Regions from separate parts of the Gordonia sp. ABKF26 genome, predicted to be linked through region 2. Evidence: riboswitches for the same ligand, from Rfam matches in the RefSeq annotation. Region 2 holds a riboswitch; each other region holds the start of a gene.
The links. Region 2 has a riboswitch for cobalamin ahead of AB4Z55_RS21715 (ABC transporter substrate-binding protein). Riboswitches for the same ligand answer to the same signal wherever they lie in the genome.

Region 1 (4,697 bases), 3.9 Mb from region 2:
GGCCGACAGCCCGTCACCGGCCGCGCGGTCGAGCTCGTCATGGACGGTGGGTGTCGAGATGTCCAGGTAGGCGAGCCCGACATCACGGGCACTGCGCGCCCGCAGTCGGTCGACCATCGCCACCGCCGACGCCTCGTCCAGTCCGCTCACCGTCGGGCGGAGCACGACGACGATCCGGCAGTCTTTCGAGGTGGTCATCCGCCGAGCGTCTCCGCGAAGTCGATCCCGCTGCCGGGGACCAATCCGTACTCCTCGAGGGACTTCCGCAGCTCTTCGGCGCCATAGATGTTCGGGTAGCCGGAGGTGAACATCGCCAGCGGCAGGACCACGAACCTGTTGTCCCGGACAGCCGCGGTGTCACGGAGTCCTGCCCGGGCCTTGATGGCGTCGATCTTGCCCTGGACTTCGTCCGGACTCTTCTTGTAGTCCATGATCACGATGACATCCGGGTCTGCCGAGGCAACGGTTTCCCAACTCGCCCGGAACCAGGTGTTGTCGACGTCGGCGAAGACGTTCGCCCCGCCCGCGACATCGATGATCCCGTTCGGCGCTCCGTTGCCACCGCTGGTGTACAGGTCCTCCTCACCGCTGTCATAGATCAGGACACGCGGCGCCACTGCCGGACGCGGCGCGCCCTGCAGCCGGCGCAGTCGATCGTCGAGTTCGGTCCCGGCAGCGGCGGCGGCCTCCTCGGTCCCGAAGAGGATTCCGTAGTTCTTCACGTCGGCTCGCAACGCATCCCAGGGATCCATGGTGCCGAGCTTGTCCGGGGCGTCACCGCCCTGGCGGCAACTGTCGGAGATGATGTACGACGCAATGCCGTTGGCCTGCAACGACTCGGGCGTCACACCCGATGCGCCCTTGAACAGTCCGCTGTAGGAACCAACCACCAGATCGGCGTCCGCGCCGAGTGCCGTCTCCATGGTGATGGTGCTGCCCTCGAGGTGGGGGACGTCGGCGATCCCAGGGCCGAACATCGACTCCATCACCGGATCATTGTTCTTGTTCAGCGACACTGCGGCAAGCTTGTCGAGTCCCCCGACCTTGAGGATCGTTCCGACGTTGGCCCCGTTGCTCGTTGCGACCACGCGCTCGACCGGCACCTCGTAGGCCACTTCGGCGCCGCAGTTGGTCAGCGTCGCCGACTCTCGTTCTGCCGCGTCGTCGGTGGGCGGAGTGGCACTGCAACCGGCCAGCACAAGGGCCGCAGCCAACGCTGCCGTCGCGAGGGGCGTTCGGAAGTGCCTTGTGGTGGTTCTCGTCATCGTGTCTCCATTGTCGGTGTCGAATCAGTTGGCGGGCAGGTGGTCGTGACCGGGATCGCGCAGCGGCAGCGGCGTATCCAGCGACGCGCCCGGGGTCGACTCGAATACGAGATGCGTTCGGCCTGTGTCGCTGTTGAGAACGCGGTGGGCGGAGACCCCGAAGACCTCGGCGACGACTGCGGGATCGAGCGCGGTGGCGGCGTCGCCGTGCGCGCGGATTCTGCCGTCGTTCAGCACGTACACCGAATCGCAGTGGCGAGCAGCCAGATCGAGGTCGTGAAGCGACACGAGGACCGTGGTTCCCAACGTTCGCACGAGCCCCAGCAGGTCCAGCTGGTGCCGGATGTCGAGGTGATTGGTCGGTTCGTCGAGAACGAGTACGCCACAATCCTGGGCGAGTCCTCTGGCCAGGGCGACGCGGCGTCGTTCACCACCGGAGAGGTGGTCGACGGCGGCGTCCCGGTGCTCGATCATCCCGACCGATCGCAGAGCTGCTTCCACCGCGGCGCGGTCATCGGTGCGACCCATACTCCACGGCGGTGCGTAAGGAAGCCGCCCCAACGAGACGTACTCGTGCACCAGCATGTCGGCGGGTAGGTCCACTTCCTGCGGCACGAAGGCGATCTGCTTGGCCCGGTCCCGGACGCTCATCGATTCGGTTGCCCGGCCGTCGACGGTGACCGTGCCACGCCGCGGTCCGAGCAACCCGACGACCGACCTCAGCAAAGTCGACTTGCCGGACCCGTTGGGACCGACGAGGCCGACGATGTCACCTGCCCGCACGTCGAGTGAAATGTCCTGCAACACCGGGTGATCGTCGATCCACACCTCGACCCCGGACGCTGCGATCCCGACCGGTGTGCGACTCATGCGGCGGCACCGAACTGGTAGCGGCGCCGGCCGAGGATGAACAAGAACAGCGGCGCACCGATGACTCCGGTGACCACGCTGAGCGGGATCTCGACCGGCCGCAACGCAATCCGGGCGACGACGTCGACGAGAACCAGGAAGACCGCGCCGATCAGGGCTGAGGTGGGCAGGACCCAACGGTGCCGGGAGCCGACGAGAATGCGTGCGATGTGGGGGATCACCAATCCCACGAACGCGATGGCCCCCGACACCGCGACCATCGTGCCGACCATCACCGCGAGGAGCGCGAACAACAGGTTTCGTAGCAACGGGACGCGAACGCCCACCGCGGCGGCGACATCGGGTCCGGCCGAGAGGGCGTCGAGCCACCCATGGAGTGCGAAAGCGATCGCGGTGCAGGTCACGACGACCGAGACCGGCAGCAGCAGCTTGCCCCACGATGCGCCGGCAAGACTGCCGAGCAGCCAGAACAGGACCGATTGAGCGGCCTGCGAATCGTTGGTGCGCAGCACGAGGAAGCTGGCGATGGCGGACAGCGCCGATGCGGCAACGGTTCCGGTGAGCACCAGCCGGAGCGGAGTGATACCACCCTGGCTCATGGTGATCGCGAAGACGAGCAGCGCGGCTCCCAGTGCGCCTGCCATTGCTCCGAGGCTCAGCGACCACAACCCGAAGCCGGCAAGGAACCCGGTGGTGATCACCGATGTCGCCCCGACTGCCGCACCAGACGAGACGCCGAGAAGGTGCGGGTCGGCCAGCGCATTGCGGACCAGGGTCTGGACCAGCACCCCCGCAACGGCAAGACCCGCGCCGACCACCAGCCCGAGCAGGATTCGCGGCATCCGGATGTCCCAGACGATCGCAAGCTGGGTACGCGTGACGGCAGGCCCACCGAACCGTGAGGCGATCACGTCGACGACCGTGGACACGGGCAGCACTTCAGCGCCCGAGCACAGGGCGAGAAACGCAGCGGCCAGACCCAACCCGAGCACGACGACAACGACGACCACGGGACGGCGTCGTCTCGTGCGTCTGTGCGTGCGCGGCAGTACCGGCGCCCTGCGGGCACCATCGATCAACATGTGTCGTCGGTCCATCCTCGTGGCGTGACAAGCAGCATCGAGGCTGGTATCTGGCTGAGTCAGTGCGTCGAGGTCATCGACGCGCCGAGTTCACAGTGGCGGGACCGCGCCGGAGTCGAACCGGCTTCCCAGGGATCTCGATGCGACGAGACTACGACATACCCGACAGTCTCCGACACCGCGCCCCGACGACACGGGCGTCAGGGTCGCTCGTTGCGCCCCGCCCGCTCGACGAGGGCGGCGACGCGCTTGGTCTTGGTCTCCGGTCGTTTCGCCAGGGCGATCTGCGACAGTCCGAACTTGCGCGCACTCGGCGGAAACGCATCCCAGTTGGCCCGCGCGACGGGGTCGGCGTCGAGCGCGGCGGCGAGTTCGGGGGACTCGATCAGCGCCTCGGCGTCGTCGAACATCGTCCAGAGACCGCGGGCCTGGGCGTCGTCGATCACGGCTTGCCCCGCGGGCTGAATCCGACCGGCGGCCGCGAGGTCGGCGACACGCGCCTTGTTCGACGCCGACCATCCGCTGTTGCGTCCGCGCCGGGTGAACCACATGCCGCGGCGGCGGTCGTCGATGACGCGGGTGTGGCCGTCGATCCAGCCCCAGCACAGCGCCTCGCGAACGCACTCGTCGTAGTCGATCGGTTCCCGGCCCGATCCCTTGCGCCAGAACACCAGCCACACGCCGCCGGATGAGTCGTGGTTGTCCCGCAACCACTCTCGCCATGCCTCGATCGTGTCCACGGCGAGCTTCGGCGCATCGGGGTCGGCCATGCGTTCACCCTAATCAGCCGGGCCTCGTCTCGGTACAGTTGAGCCGTGAACGAGATCGTCAGCTTCGCGACGGACAACTGGTGGCTGATCTTCCCCATCGGCGCTGTCGTCGGCGGGTGGGCGGGGTCGATCGGGAAGTACAACGAGAAGCGGCGCAAGGACAAGATCGAGCTCGCCCGGATCAAGGCGAACGCGCAGACCGAGCAGCTCAAACTCACGACGACGTCGGCCGACCAGGTGCGCCGGACCCTCCGCCAGCACGACTCGCTGAACGAGAAGTGGTTCGGTTACGAGCTCGATCTCGCGACGCTCATCGAGTACCCGATGATGACCGACATGCGAGAACCGCTGACCCTCGCGTTCCACCGCGCCCGGGTCCGCGCCGACGATCTGCGACCCGAGCCGGGCGCCAAGGCGCCGCTGCCCGATTCGATGTCCCCGGCAGACTTCGCCGAGTACCGCGACGCCGTGGGCGAATACGCCGCGGCATTCGACGCAGCCGAACGAGAGTCCCGGCGGCGCAGGCAAACCGACTTCTCACCCGTCGAACGCGAAGCCCTGGACCGGGCGCGCAAGCTGATCGGCGTGGCCGCCGACTCCGCGGCCACACTCGCAGAGCGGCAGGCGGCCTACAAGAAGGCCCGGGCCGAACTCGAGGGCATCATCGACGTTCCGCAGGTGGCCGCGGCGCAGCTCGAACGGCAGATCGC
Region 2 (4,697 bases):
TCGAAGGTCGACCGGCCGCTGCGGGACAGCTCGGAGAGTGCCTTGCTCATGTAGTACGCCTGCGGTTCCAGCATGAGCACGATCGAGCTGTGACCCAGATTGGTGTTGGGGCCGTACAGGAAGAACAGGTTGGGGAAGCCGTGGATCTCGACGCCGCGGTAGGCGCGCGGCGATCCCGCCCACGCCTGGGCCAGGGTGCGCCCGTCGCGTCCGGTGATCGCCGACGCGATCGGCGGTTCGGTGGGGGTGAACCCGGTGGCGAAGACGACCGTGTCGACCTCGTGTTCGCGGCCCTGGTCGTCGACGGCGCCGCGTGCGGTGAGGCGGGTGATCGCGCCGGTCACCGTTGCATTGTCGCGCTGCAACGCGGGGAACCATTTGTTGGTCAACAGCATCCGCTTGCAACCGATGGTGTAGTCGGGGGTGAGCCGACGGCGCAGGTCGCCGTCACGGACCTGGATCCGCAGCTGCGCCAGCGCGATGGTCTTGGCGATCGGGAGCAGTTTGGGGTTGCGGGCCATCATCAGGACGTAGGCCTCGCGATAGGTCCACACCATCCGCCGGACGAGCCGGTGGACACCGGGGACGCGGCGATAGAGTGCGCGTTCGAGGGAACCGATGGTGCGGTCCAGACGCGGCACGACCCAAGCGGGAGTGCGCTGGAAGACCGTGAGATGTCCGACCTCGTCGACGATCTCGGGCACGATCTGGATCGCCGACGCGCCGGTGCCGACGATCGCGACGCGACGTCCGCGGAGGTCGTGGGAGTGGTCCCACTGAGCGGAGTGGAACACGGTGCCGGTGAACTCATCGGCTCCGGCGACCGGTGGCAGACCCGGCTCGGACAGCGCTCCCGGTGCCGCGACCAGGTAGCGGCAGCGGATCTCGCCATCCGTCGTGACCACGATCCATTCCTGCGCCGCGCCGTCCCAGTGAGCCGATGTGAGTGCACAGTTGTAACGGATCTGGTCGGCGAAATCGGCTGCGACCGAACGTAGATACTGGTGGATCTCGTGGCGGCGACCGTAGGTGTTGGACCAGTCCGGGTTGGGGGCGAAGGACAGGGAGTACAGCGACGTCGGGACGTCGCAGGCCGCGCCCGGGTAGTCGTTCTCGCGCCAGACCCCACCCGCGCCGTCGCCACGTTCGATGGCCAGCGTCTGCAACTGCGGATGATCCGTGCGAAGACGATGCAGGGCGGCGAGACCGCCGAATCCGACGCCGACGACGAGGACGTCCACGCGCCGGGGCAGCGTGTTCTGCTGCGGGAGAGTCGGACTGGGTTCAGTCATGGGTCAGGAGTTCCTTCCATACGGGCAGGAGGTGGTCGAGCAGCGCGCGGTCGGCGTCGGGTGAGCGCAGGATGCGCGACACCGCCAATCCGCGTGCGAGTTCGATGGAGAGTTCGAGTTCCGCGGCGGTGTACCGGTCGCCGAACAACTCGGCACAACCGACGGCGAGTGCGTCGGACACCTGCTGTTCGAGCGGGATGATCGCGGTTCGCAATCCGACGTCGCAGCGGGCGGCGACCCACAGCTCGAGAGCGGCGTCGAACAGCGGGCCGCTGAATGCCTCGATGAGTATCTCGAGTCCCTCGTCACCCGTCCGGGGCCGCGACAGGATCTCTGCCAGCCGACGCTCGACCAGGTGTCCGACCGCGGCGACCACCAGTGATTCCCGGGTGGGGAAGTGATGCAGGAGAGCGCCGCGGGAGATACCCGCTCGGCGGTTGACCTCCTGCGTCGTGGTGGCGGCGTAGCCGACGTCGACCAGGGCGTCGACGGTCGCGTCGAGGATGAGCGCACGCGTGGTCGCGGTGCGTTCGGCCTGCGTGCGTCGGCGCGGGGCTCGGGTGGGCTCGGTCACATCGACGACGATAGCACAAACAGTCCGGACTGCTTGTAAGTTCCGGGGATCATCCACCGCACGCCGCATGCGATGTCGTGATTGTCCACTCCGTACGATGACCGGGACGCAAGGGAACCCGGTGCGAATCCGGGGCTGTCCCGCAACTGTGACCCGACCTCGATCGGGAAGCCAGATCGCTTGCGTCTTCGCGACCCACGAGGATGGACATGAAAAATTCAAGATCGACAGCTGCGCACGCAGCTCCCGAATTGACCCGACGCCGGCTGCTACGCGGAGCCGGTGGGATCGCCGGCCTCGCCGGTCTCGGCGCGGTGGGCCTGCTCGCCGGTTGTGCCGACCGGCCGAGCCCGGCAGGCGCTCCGAGCGGCGGTACCCCGGTCCCCGGCGGCACATTGCGCGTCGTCTTCGCGGGCACCTCGGCGACCGCCGATGTCCTCGACCCGCACGTCGTCGGCCACTCGGCGGGTGGCGCACTGTCCAAGGCGGTGTGGGATCACCTCGTCGACTACAACAACGACCTCACCCTCGACTATCGGCTCGCCGAGTCGCTGGAACCCAACGCCGACGGCTCGCAGTGGCGGATGGCGCTGCGCCGGGGCGTCGAGTTCAGTGACGGTTCGCCGTTCACGTCTCGCGATGTCATGTGGAGTCTCGAGCGCATGCTCGACGAGGAGAAACCGTCGGCCGGTGACCTCGACATCATCGACCTGTCCCGCACCAGGCCCGACGGCGATCACGCCGTCGTGGTGTCGATGAGAGAACCCGTCGCCGACTTCGGTTCGGTGCTCGCCGGTTGGTACGTCTACGTGATCAAGGACGGTACGACGGAATTCACGCCGTCGTCGCTTCCCGTGGGGACCGGCCCGTTCGTTCTGGAGTCGTGGTCGCCGGGCGACCGGTCGGTGTTGACCCGCAACGAGAGCCACTGGGATCAGCGGCCGCACCTCGACGGGCTGGAGATCCTTCAGGTCGCCGAAGCCGACGCCAGATTCAACGCGTTCGGCTCGCAGGAGGCCGACGTCGTCTACGAACTCTCGCCGGCGCAGGGCAACATCCTGCGATCGCAGTCCGACGTCTACCTCGTGACGCCGCCGGTGGGCACGATGAGCTCGTTCACGATGCGTACCGACCTCGCGCCGTTCGACGATCCGCGAGTACGCGAGGCCCTCAAGCTGTCGGTGGACCGGCAGGCGATGGTCGACAAGGTGTATTACGGGTTCGCCGAGGTCGGCAACGACCTGTACGGCAAGGGCGCACCGTTCTACGCCGACATGCCGCAACGCGCGTACGACCCGGAACGAGCTCGCCGCCTGCTCCGAGAGGCGGGCAAGGAGAACCTCGTCGTCACCCTGCACACCGCGGACGTCAGTCCCGGCCAGTTGGCCTCGGCGACCCTCTTCGCCGAGCAGGCCAAGGCCGCCGGGATCACCGTCAACCTCGCTGTCGAGCCGGGCGACACCTACTTCTCCCAGTTCGTCGGGTCAAAGCCCCTCACCCAGTCCGGTTGGTGGAACTACAGTCTGGACTACTTCTACGGGCAGACCCTCACCTCGGACGCCCCGGCCAACGCGACCGCCTGGCGTCGTCCCGCGTGGGATGCCACCTTCGCCCAGGCTCGCGCCGAGATGGAGCCGGCTCGCCGTGGTGAGTTGTACCGGGAACTGCAGGACGAACTCTGGAACGACAGCGGTTACCTCATCCACAGTTTCGCCCTGCAGCCGACGGGCGTCCGCAACACCGTGCAGGGCATCACCGACGGGGTGCCCGGCACCGGGCAGTGGGCCTCCTTCACGGGCACCTGGCTCCAGCAGCGCTAGGGGACTCGTCGTGTTGCGGTATGTCGCGGGCCGGTTGGCCGGGGCGTTGGCCGTGCTCGCTGTCGTTGCGGTGTCGATCTTCGTGCTCTTCGAACTGCTCCCGGGTGATGCCGCCACGACCCGGTTGTCGAGAGGAGCCGCGGGCCAACCGGATCCGGCTCAGGTGGCCGCTCTGCGCGCGGAACTGGGACTCGATCGTCCGGCAGTCGTACGGTTCCTCGACTGGGCAGGCGGTTTCCTCACCGGGGACCTCGGCGTGTCGCAACTCTCGGGCCGTCCGGTCGCCGAGATCCTCGACGGGCGACTCGCGAACTCGGTGATCCTCGCGATCGTCACCGTCGTCGTCCTGGTCCCGGCGGCGCTGGCGATCGGCGTCGCCGCCGGCGCACGGCCGGGTTCGCGCTGGGACCGGTTGCTCAGTACTGCGGCGCTCGCGGCGGAATCCGTCCCCGCGTTCGTGGTCGGTGTCGTACTGATTGCCTGGGTGGCGATCGGGATGGGGGTGCTGCCCGCGGTGTCGCTCGTACCGACGGGCACATCGGCGCTCGACCGTCCGGAGGTGCTGGTGCTACCGGTGCTGTGCCTGCTCATCGGGCTGGCACCGCATCCGGTGCGACTCGTCCGCGCCCAGATGGCGGAAGCGATGCGCGCGCCGTACATCTCGGCGGCGCGGGCGAACGGGGTCGGCGAATTCCGGCTCGTCGTGCGTCATGCGGCGCCCAACGCGATCTCCGCGTCGGTGCAACCGCTGGCGGGAGCCGTCGTCGGGCTCGTCGGCGGTATCGCGGTCATCGAAGTCGTGTTCGCGTATCCGGGTGTGGCGCACGAACTCCTGCGGGCCATCTCCGGACGCGATCTGATCTTCGTGCAGTCGGTGGCGGTGCTGTTGGCCGCGTACGGACTAGTCGTGTACCTGCTTGCCGACATCGTGGCACTCGGCTCGTCACCGGCCGCGCGTGGTGTCATCGGACGTGGGCGGTCATGAGTACGCGCTCTCGACGGCTCGTCGGC
Region 3 (4,697 bases), 2.7 Mb from region 2:
CCATGACCCGACCGTTGCGGCGGATCACCTTGCACTTCTCGCAGATCGGCTTGACGCTCGGCTGAACCTTCACGTCAATCTCTCCTGCTCGGCTCGCCCGCGCGCACGCCGAAAGCGGCCGTGCACGTGGGTGTCGGTCTCCTCCCGAACGGATGTCCGGGAAGTCTGTCCCCGGCATCGCCGGGAAAGTCTCACTTGTAGCGGTACACGATTCGCCCACGAGCCAGGTCGTAGGGCGAGAGTTCCACGACGACCCGATCCTCGGGCAGGATGCGGATGTAGTGCTGTCGCATCTTGCCGCTGATGTGGGCGAGAACCTTGTGTCCGTTCTCCAGCTCAATACGAAACATCGCATTGGGCAGGGGTTCGATCACTCGACCCTCGACCTCGATGGCCCCGTCTTTCTTCGCCATGTCCTCCGCGATCCTGGCCGTGACCACGACATCCGGGTGATGCCGCGGCGCATCGGCCGGGTTGAATCAGTGTTTGTCCGTTAGGGTGTGGGCACCGGTCCGCGAGGACCTGCACCCGGTGTGCGCCGACCGGGCCCACGTGCTGACACGCTGATGCCCGGCACGCGATGCGCACCGACGATCCATGTTACGCGAACGAGCAGGCCAGGCCAAATGCGTGCTCAGCGCCACGGAGAGAGGCCGCACCGGATGGGCACTGTCGACGACTATCTCGACGGACTCGACCCCGCCGACCGCGAGGTGGTCGGACGCATCTACGCCGTCGCCCGCACCGCGGTCCCCGACACCGCTCAGGGCAAGGGCTACGGCATGCCGGCCCTGACATATCGCGGGAGCCCGCTCCTCTCGGTGATGCGCACCAAGAAGCACATCGGTCTGTACCCGTTCAGCCCGGAGGCGGTCGACGCCGGGCGACCGTTCCTCGACGGTTTCGACGTGGAGAAGGGCACCGTTCGGTTTCAGCCGGGGGCTCCTCCTTCCGACGATGCGATCCGCGCGATGATGTCGTTTCGGCGCGATCAGATCGACGGCTGACCGCCCGACGTCGAACTACCGGTGTTCAGCGGGTCGACTTTGCTGGGCTAGGGTCGAAGACGCATGTGGTTCGCCGCGTCGGAGGTCGTGTCAGCTCTCCGTCCGCGGCGTCGAGTCGCCGGCATCCCGCCGGCGGACGAGAGGGAATCCGGTTCGAATCCGGAGCTGTCCCCGCAGCGGTATGCCGTAACGACCACCGTCATCAGCACTGAGCTCCGGCTTGGGAAGCGACGGTCAGTAGGAACTTCGATCAGAGGGATCTCGATCGAGAGCGACGGTGAGCCCGAAGACCTGCCAGGTGTACCGGACGCGCCGCGTCCGGTGGCTCGCCGCCTCGAGGATTGGGCGCAGGTCGAACCGGCGATCGTCGCGCGCCCTCTGCCGGGCGTGACGTGGGTCCGATCGATCTCCCCTGCTGGGCGGTGAACCATCCACCGTCAGTAGGAGAAGTCGACGTCCATGTCCGACACCGTCCGCCGCAGCTCCGCGGCACCGTTCACCACCACCGTCCTCGGCACCGCACGCATCGGCCCCCGGCGCGAACTGAAGAGGGCCGTCGAAAGCTATTGGTCCGGCCGCATCGACCGGACCGAGCTCGCCACCGTCGCGCAGCGCCTACGCAGCGAGCAGTGGGCCGAGCTCACCGAGGCCGGCCACGACTCCGTCCCGGTCAACACGTTCTCGTACTACGACCAGGTGCTCGACACCACGGTCCTCCTCGACGCACTGCCGCCGAGGTTCGCCGAGATCGACGATCCGCTCGATCGCTACTTCGCGGCGGCCCGCGGAACCGCCGAGGTGACCCCACTCGAGATGACCAAATGGTTCGACACCAATTACCACTACCTGGTCCCCGAGATCGGCCCGTCGACCACGTTCCGGTTGAATCCGGCGAAGGTACTGGCCGAGGTCGCCGAAGCCGGGGAGCTGGGTCTCCCGGCCCGCCCGGTGATCGTCGGCCCGGTGACGTTCCTGGCGCTGTCGAAGGCGGTCGACGGGGCGGGTGCGCCGCTCGATCGCCTCGACGAGTTGGTGCCCCTGTACCGAGACCTCCTGACGCGGTTGGCTGACGCCGGCGTCGAGTGGGTTCAGCTGGACGAACCCGTCCTGGTGACCGATGCCGCCGCGGACCTGGGTCCGCGGACCGAATCGGTGTACAACGCCCTGGGCTCCCACGAGCGCCGTCCGGCCATCGCGGTGGCGACGTACTTCGGTGACGCCGGTGATCGGTTGGCACACTTGGCCCGGACGCCGATCGAGGCCATCGCGGTCGACCTCGTCGACGGCTCGGTCGAGACGGTGGCCGGCACCCCGGGCCTGGCCGACAAGCTGCTGATCGCCGGCGTGGTGGACGGCCGCAACGTGTGGCGCACCGACCTGGACCAGGCCGCGGCGACGCTGGCCACCGTGCTCGGTTCCGCCCGCTCGGTCGCCGTGTCGACGTCGTGCTCGACCCTGCATGTCCCCTACACCGTGGACGCGGAGGACGAGCTCGACACCAACCTTCGCGGTTGGCTCGCGTTCGCTGCCGAGAAGTTCCGCGAGGTGGCGGTGTTGTCGTCGGCGTTGAGCGAGGGGCGCGCTGCTCAGGCCGCCGCCTTCGCCGAGAGCTCGACGGCACTGGCCAGCCGTGCCACTGATACTCGCCTGCACAACGCCGACGTCCGCGCACGCCTGGACGCCGTCACCGATGCCGACGCGACGCGCGGCCCGGCCGAGCAACGGCTCGCCGCACAGAAGGAACATCTGGGACTGCCCCCGCTCCCGACCACCACGATCGGTTCCTACCCACAGACCTCGGCCATCCGACTGGCGCGGGCCGCGCTCCGCTCGGGCGAGATCGATCGCGCCGAGTATGAGAACCGGATGAAGACGGAGATCGCGGATGTCGTGGCCCTGCAGGAGTCGATCGGCCTCGACGTTCTCGTCCACGGGGAACCCGAGCGCAACGACATGGTGCAGTACTTCGCCGAACAATTCGAGGGCTACTTCGCGACGGCGAACGGTTGGGTGCAGTCCTACGGCTCGCGGTGCGTGCGGCCACCGATCCTGTTCGGCGATGTGAGCCGACCGAAGCAGATGACAGTCGACTGGATCACCTACGCACAGACGCTGACCAGCAAGCCGGTCAAGGGCATGCTGACCGGCCCGGTGACGATTCTTGCCTGGTCTTTCGTTCGCAACGACCAGCCACTGTCGGCGTCTGCCGAGCAGATCGCGCTCGCCATCCGTGACGAGACCGTCGACCTCGAGAGGGCAGGGGTCGGGATCATCCAGGTCGACGAACCCGCTCTGCGCGAGTTGCTGCCGTTGCGTGACGCGGACAAGCCCGCGTACCTGGCGTGGGCCGTTCGGGCGTTCCGCATCGCGACCTCCGGGGTCCGCGACGATACGCAGATCCACACGCACCTCTGCTATTCGGAATTCGGCGAGGTCATCGGAGCGATCGCCGACCTCGACGCCGACGTCACCTCGATCGAGGCGGCGCGGTCGCACATGGAGGTGCTCGACGACCTCGACGAGGCCGGCTTCCGTAACGCGGTGGGCCCGGGTGTGTACGACATCCACTCACCGCGCGTGCCCGACCAGGACGAGATCTTCTCGGCCCTGTCCTCGGCATTGTCGAGCGTCGGCGCCGGGCGCCTGTGGGTCAACCCGGACTGCGGTCTCAAGACCCGCGGGACCCCGGAGGTGGTGGACTCGCTCACCAACATGGTGGCCGCGGCAACACGACTGCGCGAGACGATCCCGCTGTCCGGCTAGGCAGTCAACCGGCGCCACAAATGACCCCGGCCGTCGCACTCTCCCGTGAGTGCGACGGCCGCGGTCTGCAATGCCGACTGCGTTGTTGTGCGTCAACCGATCTCGACGAGCAGATCGCCAGGCGCGACCTGCGTGATCGCGTCGATCGCCAGCCTCGCGACCCTGCCGCCGACGGGTGCGGTGATGGTGGCCTCCATCTTCATGGCCTCGATGGTGCCGATGGCCGCGCCGGCGGCGACCTCGTCGCCGACACCGACACTCAGCGAGACGACCCCGGCGAACGGTGCGCCGACGTGACGGGGATTGGACCGGTCCACCTTCTCGGCGACGGCCACCTCGGCGTCGACCGATCGATCGCGCACCTGCACCGGCCGCAGCTGTCCGTTGAGGATGCACATGACGGTGCGCATGCCCTTGTCGTCGGGTTCACTGATCGCCTCGAGTCCGATGAGCAACTCCACACCCGGTTCGAGCTCGACGCGGTGCTCCTCGCCGTACCGCAGGCCGTAGAAGAACTGGTTCGCCGACAGTCGTGAGGTGTCGCCGTAGGTTTCTTGATGGTCGTCGAACTCCTTTGTGGGGCCGGGGAACAGGAGCCGGCTGAGGGTGTGCTGCCGTTTCGGTCCTGGCGTGTCGAGTGCCACCGAGTCCTTGGCCGACAGGCCCTCGGTCGACGCCGCGTCGGCGCGTCCTTCGAGCGCGACCGTTCGCAACGGTTCCGGCCACCCGCCGGCCGGGTCGCCGAGCTCGCCGCGCAGGAAGCCGATCACCGAGTCCGGGATGTCGTGGGACCGCGGATCGGCGGCGAACTCTTCGGCGGTGATCCCCTTGCCCACCAGTGCCAGCGCGAGATCGCCCACGACCTTCGACGACGGGGTGACCTTGATCAGCCTGCCCAACATGCGGTCGGCGTCGGCATATGCTTCC
Region 4 (4,697 bases), 140 kb from region 2:
GCAACGCATCGTGCTTGACCTTCTTCTGTGTGTCCCCCGACACCTCATCGTGACGAGGTGACATTACGGGGTCCGGTCGATGAAAGACGCGCTCGACGCGAAGATTGGTCCGGCCGACGGACACGCCGAGCGAACAAGGTCCACGGTCGCGGGGGCCGCCGCCTCTGTTGCATGACAACGTGTGTTGATAAAGTCCGCCCAGGCCACACATCGACCAGCGGGGGAACGATGATCAGGAACGACGTCGAGTTCGATTCGGACGGCACGACGTGCCGAGCATGGTGGTACCGGCCCGAGGGAGCCACACCGGCCCCGGTCATCGTGATGGCACACGGCCTCGGCGGGGTCCGGCAGATGCGGCTCGATGCCTTCGCCGAACGGTTCACCGAAGCCGGATACTCCTGTCTGGTCTTCGATTACCGCCACTTCGGGGACAGCGACGGCGAACCGCGCCAGCTCCTGTCCATTCGCCGTCAGCTCGATGACTGGGCCGCGGCGATCGCCTTCGCACGAACTCTCGCCGGCGTCGACACCTCACGAATAGTGCTGTGGGGCACCTCCTTCGGCGGCGGACACGTGCTCGTCGCCGGCAAACGCGACGGCCGGGTGGCAGCGGTGATCTCCCAGTGCCCATTCACCAGCGGACCTGCGTCGACCGCGGCCCTGGGCGTGGTGTCCGGGGCGAAGGTGACCGTTCGGGCACTCGCGGATCTGGCCGGATCCGCACTGCGCAGGCCGCCGGTCATGGTCGGCCTGGCCGGCGAACCGGGATCGGCGGCGCTGATGACCGCACCGGACGCGGTGTCGGGATATCTCCCACTGGTTCCCGACGGTCTCGAACTGCCCAACGAGGTGGCCGCGCGGGTCGGACTGACCATTCCGTTGCACTCACCCGGCCGGGCATTGAAAGATCTCGACTGCCCGACCCTGCTGTGCGTGTGCGACGGGGACACGGTGGCACCGGCACGCTCGACGATCGCCTACGCGCGGCGCGCACCCGGAGCCCGGGTCATCCGATACCCGGTCGGGCACTTCGACATCTACATCGGCGAGGACTTCGAGAAGGTCGTCGCCGACCAGCTGCAGTTCCTGCGCACCACCGTGCCGGCCTGACCCCGACTACAGCCCGAACCGGGCCTGCATCCCCCGCAGCGTCTCCGCCGACGCGAGCAGACCGGCTCGCTCCGCATCCGAGAGCGGGACGTCGAGCCGGGTCTGGGCGCCGCCGCGGTCGACGACGGTCGGCAGCGAGAGACACACTCCGTCGAGTCCTTCGATCCCGTCGGTCCGCGTCGACACCGGCAGCACCCGGTGCTCGTTGTTCAGGATCGCCTCGACGATGCGCGTCGACGCCAGACCGATCGCATAGTTCGTGGCCCCCTTGCCCTCGATGATGGTGTAGGCGGCATGCACGACCTCGTGGTGGATGCGTTCGCGTGCAACCACATCCAGCGCCGGACGACCGGGCAGCGGGGTCCACGACGTCAGCGGCACCCCACCGATCGTCGCCGAGCTCCACAGCGGGATCTCGGTGTCGCCGTGCTCGCCGGCGATGTAGGAGTGCACGCTCTGCACCGCGACACCGCAATGCTGCGCGATGAGGAAACGCAGCCGGGACGAGTCGAGCACGGTGCCCGAGCCGAAGATCCGGCTGGGCGACAACCCGCTGATCTGCTGGGCGGCGTAGGTGACGACGTCGACCGGATTGGTGACCATCACGTAGATCGCATTCGGGGCCACCTCGAGCACCCCCGGGAGGATGGCGCGCGTCAGACCGATTGTGGCCTCGGCCAATTCGAGACGCGACTGACCCGGCTTCTGCTTCGCACCGGCGGTGAAGACGACGACGTCGGCGTCCGCGCACACCGACACGTCGTCGGAGCCGATGATGTCGGCACGCGGGACGAACTCGAGCCCGTGGGACATGTCGAGCACCTCGGCGGTCACCTTCGCGGCGTTGATGTCGAGGAGCGCGATGGTCCGTGCAACACCCCGGATGAGCGAGGAGTAGGCGATCGCGGTGCCCACCGCACCCGCCCCGATGATGGCCAGCTTCGTGTCTCGTACGTCCATCGGTTCACCGTTTCCGCGTCGGGTTCATCGATCGTCGGCATCCAGCGTAGGTCCTCGCACGGCCGCTGTCCGGGGACGCACGCCGACCGCCCACCGATCCGCTGGACGGTGTTGATAGCGTGTGCGGCGAGAACGGTCACACCCGCACACGTGGGTGTCAGGGAATCCGGTGCGAATCCGGGACTGGCGCGCAGCGGTATGGGGGACGGAACCGGCACACAGCCACTGGGGCGACCCGGGAAGGCGCCGGCTCCGGACGAACCCGAGTCCGAATACCGGCCGCTCTCGCTCGAGTCCACCGTGTATCTCGCGCACAGATACCCAGACCGTAAGGCAGTACAGTCCGTGTCCCGTCGTATCGACGGCACGACCGAGATCGCCACCGCCCCGCCGGTACGGCGACTCCCGTCGACGCCGCTAGCCGCAGTTCTGCTCGTCCTCACGCTCCTCAGCATCGCCCTGGCCACCGCGTTCGGCGCCGAGACCATCCCCGTCGGCGACGTCTGGCACACCGTCGCCGGACGCCTGACCGGCGCCGAGACCGATTCCGCGCACGCGGTGATCATCTGGGATCTCCGGCTGCCGCGGTCCGTCCTGGCCGCGCTCGTCGGCGCCGGACTCGCACTGGCCGGCGCTCTCATGCAGGCCCTGGTCCGCAACCCCCTCGCCGAGCCGTACCTGCTCGGCGTGTCCGCCGGCGCGGCGGTCGGGGCCACCGCCGTCATGACCCTCGGCGTGCTGGGCGGCCTCGGGGTGTGGGCACTCTCCGGCGGCGCGCTCCTCGGCGCGCTCGCGGCCACCGTCACGGTGTACCTCGTCGCCCGCGCCCAGGGCGGGTTGACCGCGCTGCGACTCATCCTGTCCGGCGTCGTGTTGTCCTCGGCGTTCATGGCGTTGTCGTCGCTCCTCGTGTTCACCGCCGCGGATCCCCACGCCGCCGACAACGTGATGTTCTGGATGCTCGGCAGCGTCGCCGGCGCCACCTGGGCGAAGGTGCAGATCGCCGGGGTGGTCGTGCTGGTCACCATCGTGGCGATGCTCGCCATCCACTCCTGGCTCGACGCCTACGCGGCCGGCACCGACACCGCGACGTCGCTGGGTGTACCGGTACGCGCGATGCGCAACGCGCTCTTCGGGATCCAGGGCGTCCTGGTGGGCGTGCTCGTCGCGGTGGCGGGTGGGATCGGCTTCGTCGGTCTGATCGTCCCGCACGCCGCCCGGCTGCTCGTCGGCGCCACCCACCGCGCGATGCTGCCGGTGGCGGTATGCGGCGGCGCGCTGTTCCTGGTGTGGGTCGACGTCATCTCGCGGGTCGCGGCCGCGCCTCGGGAGATGCCCCTGGGCATCGTCACCGGGTTGATCGGCGCGCCGATCTTCCTGTTCCTCATGGGTCGACGCCAGTATGTGTTCGGCGGCGGCTCATGACCAATCCACCACCGATCCGCTCGATGGCGTTGCGCGCGAACGCACTCGCGTGTCGACGGGGCGGCCGCGTCGTCCTGCGCGATGTCGATCTCGACGTCCCGGCGGGCACCCGACTGGCCATCGTCGGCCCCAACGGTTCCGGCAAGACCACCCTGTTGCGCACGCTGTGTGGGCTCGAACGTCCCGTCGCCGGCACCATCGACGTGGGTGGCGAGGACCTGCATCGACTCCCGTCGCGGCAGCGGGCCCGCTCGATAGCGGTGGTGGGCCAGGAGGAACAGCCCTCGGCCGAACTGACGGTCGCGGAGGCGGTCGGCCTGGGCCGGACCCCGTACCGGTCGGCCTGGTCCACCGGGGACGCCGACGACTCGACGGTGGTCGGCGCGGTGCTCGCGCAGGTCGGCCTCGACGGCTGGGGCGCCCGCTCGTGCACCCACCTGTCCGGTGGCGAGCGGCATCGCGTCGTCCTCGCCCGTGCACTCGCACAGCAGACGCCGATCCTGGTGCTCGACGAACCCACCAATCATCTGGACGCGGCCTGGCGCCTGCGGCTGATGGAGATCCTCGACGAACTCGACGCCACCGTGCTGGCAGCGATGCACGACCTCGACCTCGTCCTGCGGCACTTCGATTGTGTCGCAGTGGTGTCCGACGGCGGCGTGGTCGCCCAGGGCCGACCCGTCGACGTGCTGACGCCGGATCTGCTGGCGGCCGTCTTCGAGGTGTCCGGGACCGTTGTCACCCACCCGGCGACGGGCCTGCCACACCTCCTGCTGAACTCCCCCAACACTTCTGCTCCCCGAGCTCTGACGACAGACACCCTGTGAGAGGACATCCCTTGAGTACGCGCACCTCCCGAGTCCACCCGACCGCCGCCGTCCTGGTCGCCGCACTGACCCTGGGCGCGGTTGCCGCATGCTCGACCGACAGCACCGCGGCCACCGAAAACACTGTGACGGTGGCCAATTGTGGAGCCGACGTCGATTTCCCCCAGCCGCTCGACCGGCTGTTCGTCAACGACGGTGGCATGATCGCGATCGCCCTGGCGGCGGGCGCCCGCGACAACATGGTGGCGGTCAGTGCGCTCGCCCGCGACAAAGATGTTCTCCGGCTCGAGTACGGACCTCAGGTGGACACCCTGAACGAGGTCGCGGCCGAGCGTCCCACGCTCGAGAACATCGTCGCCGCGAAGCCCCAGG

Region 1: another riboswitch for cobalamin. It lies ahead of AB4Z55_RS04215 (iron ABC transporter permease); the one in region 2 lies ahead of AB4Z55_RS21715 (ABC transporter substrate-binding protein).
Region 3: another riboswitch for cobalamin. It lies ahead of metE (5-methyltetrahydropteroyltriglutamate--homocysteine S-methyltransferase); the one in region 2 lies ahead of AB4Z55_RS21715 (ABC transporter substrate-binding protein).
Region 4: another riboswitch for cobalamin. It lies ahead of AB4Z55_RS22305 (iron ABC transporter permease); the one in region 2 lies ahead of AB4Z55_RS21715 (ABC transporter substrate-binding protein).

The regions. Positions count from the first base shown of each region.
Region 1 is NZ_JBGCVZ010000003.1:802,436-807,132, reverse strand. Features, by position in the region: gene AB4Z55_RS04230 ((2Fe-2S) ferredoxin domain-containing protein) at 1-198, opposite strand, end outside; gene AB4Z55_RS04225 (ABC transporter substrate-binding protein) at 195-1,265, opposite strand; gene AB4Z55_RS04220 (ABC transporter ATP-binding protein) at 1,290-2,135, opposite strand; gene AB4Z55_RS04215 (iron ABC transporter permease) at 2,132-3,145, opposite strand; cobalamin riboswitch at 3,241-3,388, opposite strand; gene AB4Z55_RS04210 (YdeI family protein) at 3,418-3,987, opposite strand; gene AB4Z55_RS04205 (hypothetical protein) at 4,033-4,697, shown strand, end outside.
Region 2 is NZ_JBGCVZ010000003.1:4,691,102-4,695,798, reverse strand. Features, by position in the region: gene AB4Z55_RS21725 (flavin-containing monooxygenase) at 1-1,292, opposite strand, end outside; gene AB4Z55_RS21720 (TetR/AcrR family transcriptional regulator) at 1,285-1,866, opposite strand; cobalamin riboswitch at 1,929-2,065, shown strand; gene AB4Z55_RS21715 (ABC transporter substrate-binding protein) at 2,076-3,686, shown strand; gene AB4Z55_RS21710 (ABC transporter permease) at 3,697-4,671, shown strand; gene AB4Z55_RS21705 (ATP-binding cassette domain-containing protein) at 4,668-4,697, shown strand, end outside.
Region 3 is NZ_JBGCVZ010000003.1:2,016,528-2,021,224, reverse strand. Features, by position in the region: gene rpmJ (50S ribosomal protein L36) at 1-73, opposite strand, end outside; gene infA (translation initiation factor IF-1) at 192-413, opposite strand; gene AB4Z55_RS09365 (iron chaperone) at 663-1,007, shown strand; cobalamin riboswitch at 1,096-1,321, shown strand; gene metE (5-methyltetrahydropteroyltriglutamate--homocysteine S-methyltransferase) at 1,467-3,770, shown strand; gene AB4Z55_RS09355 (pyruvate carboxylase) at 3,863-4,697, opposite strand, start outside.
Region 4 is NZ_JBGCVZ010000003.1:4,826,776-4,831,472, forward strand. Features, by position in the region: gene AB4Z55_RS22290 (excalibur calcium-binding domain-containing protein) at 1-9, opposite strand, end outside; gene AB4Z55_RS22295 (alpha/beta fold hydrolase) at 229-1,113, shown strand; gene AB4Z55_RS22300 (L-lactate dehydrogenase) at 1,120-2,073, opposite strand; cobalamin riboswitch at 2,190-2,372, shown strand; gene AB4Z55_RS22305 (iron ABC transporter permease) at 2,419-3,498, shown strand; gene AB4Z55_RS22310 (ABC transporter ATP-binding protein) at 3,495-4,325, shown strand; gene AB4Z55_RS22315 (ABC transporter substrate-binding protein) at 4,337-4,697, shown strand, end outside.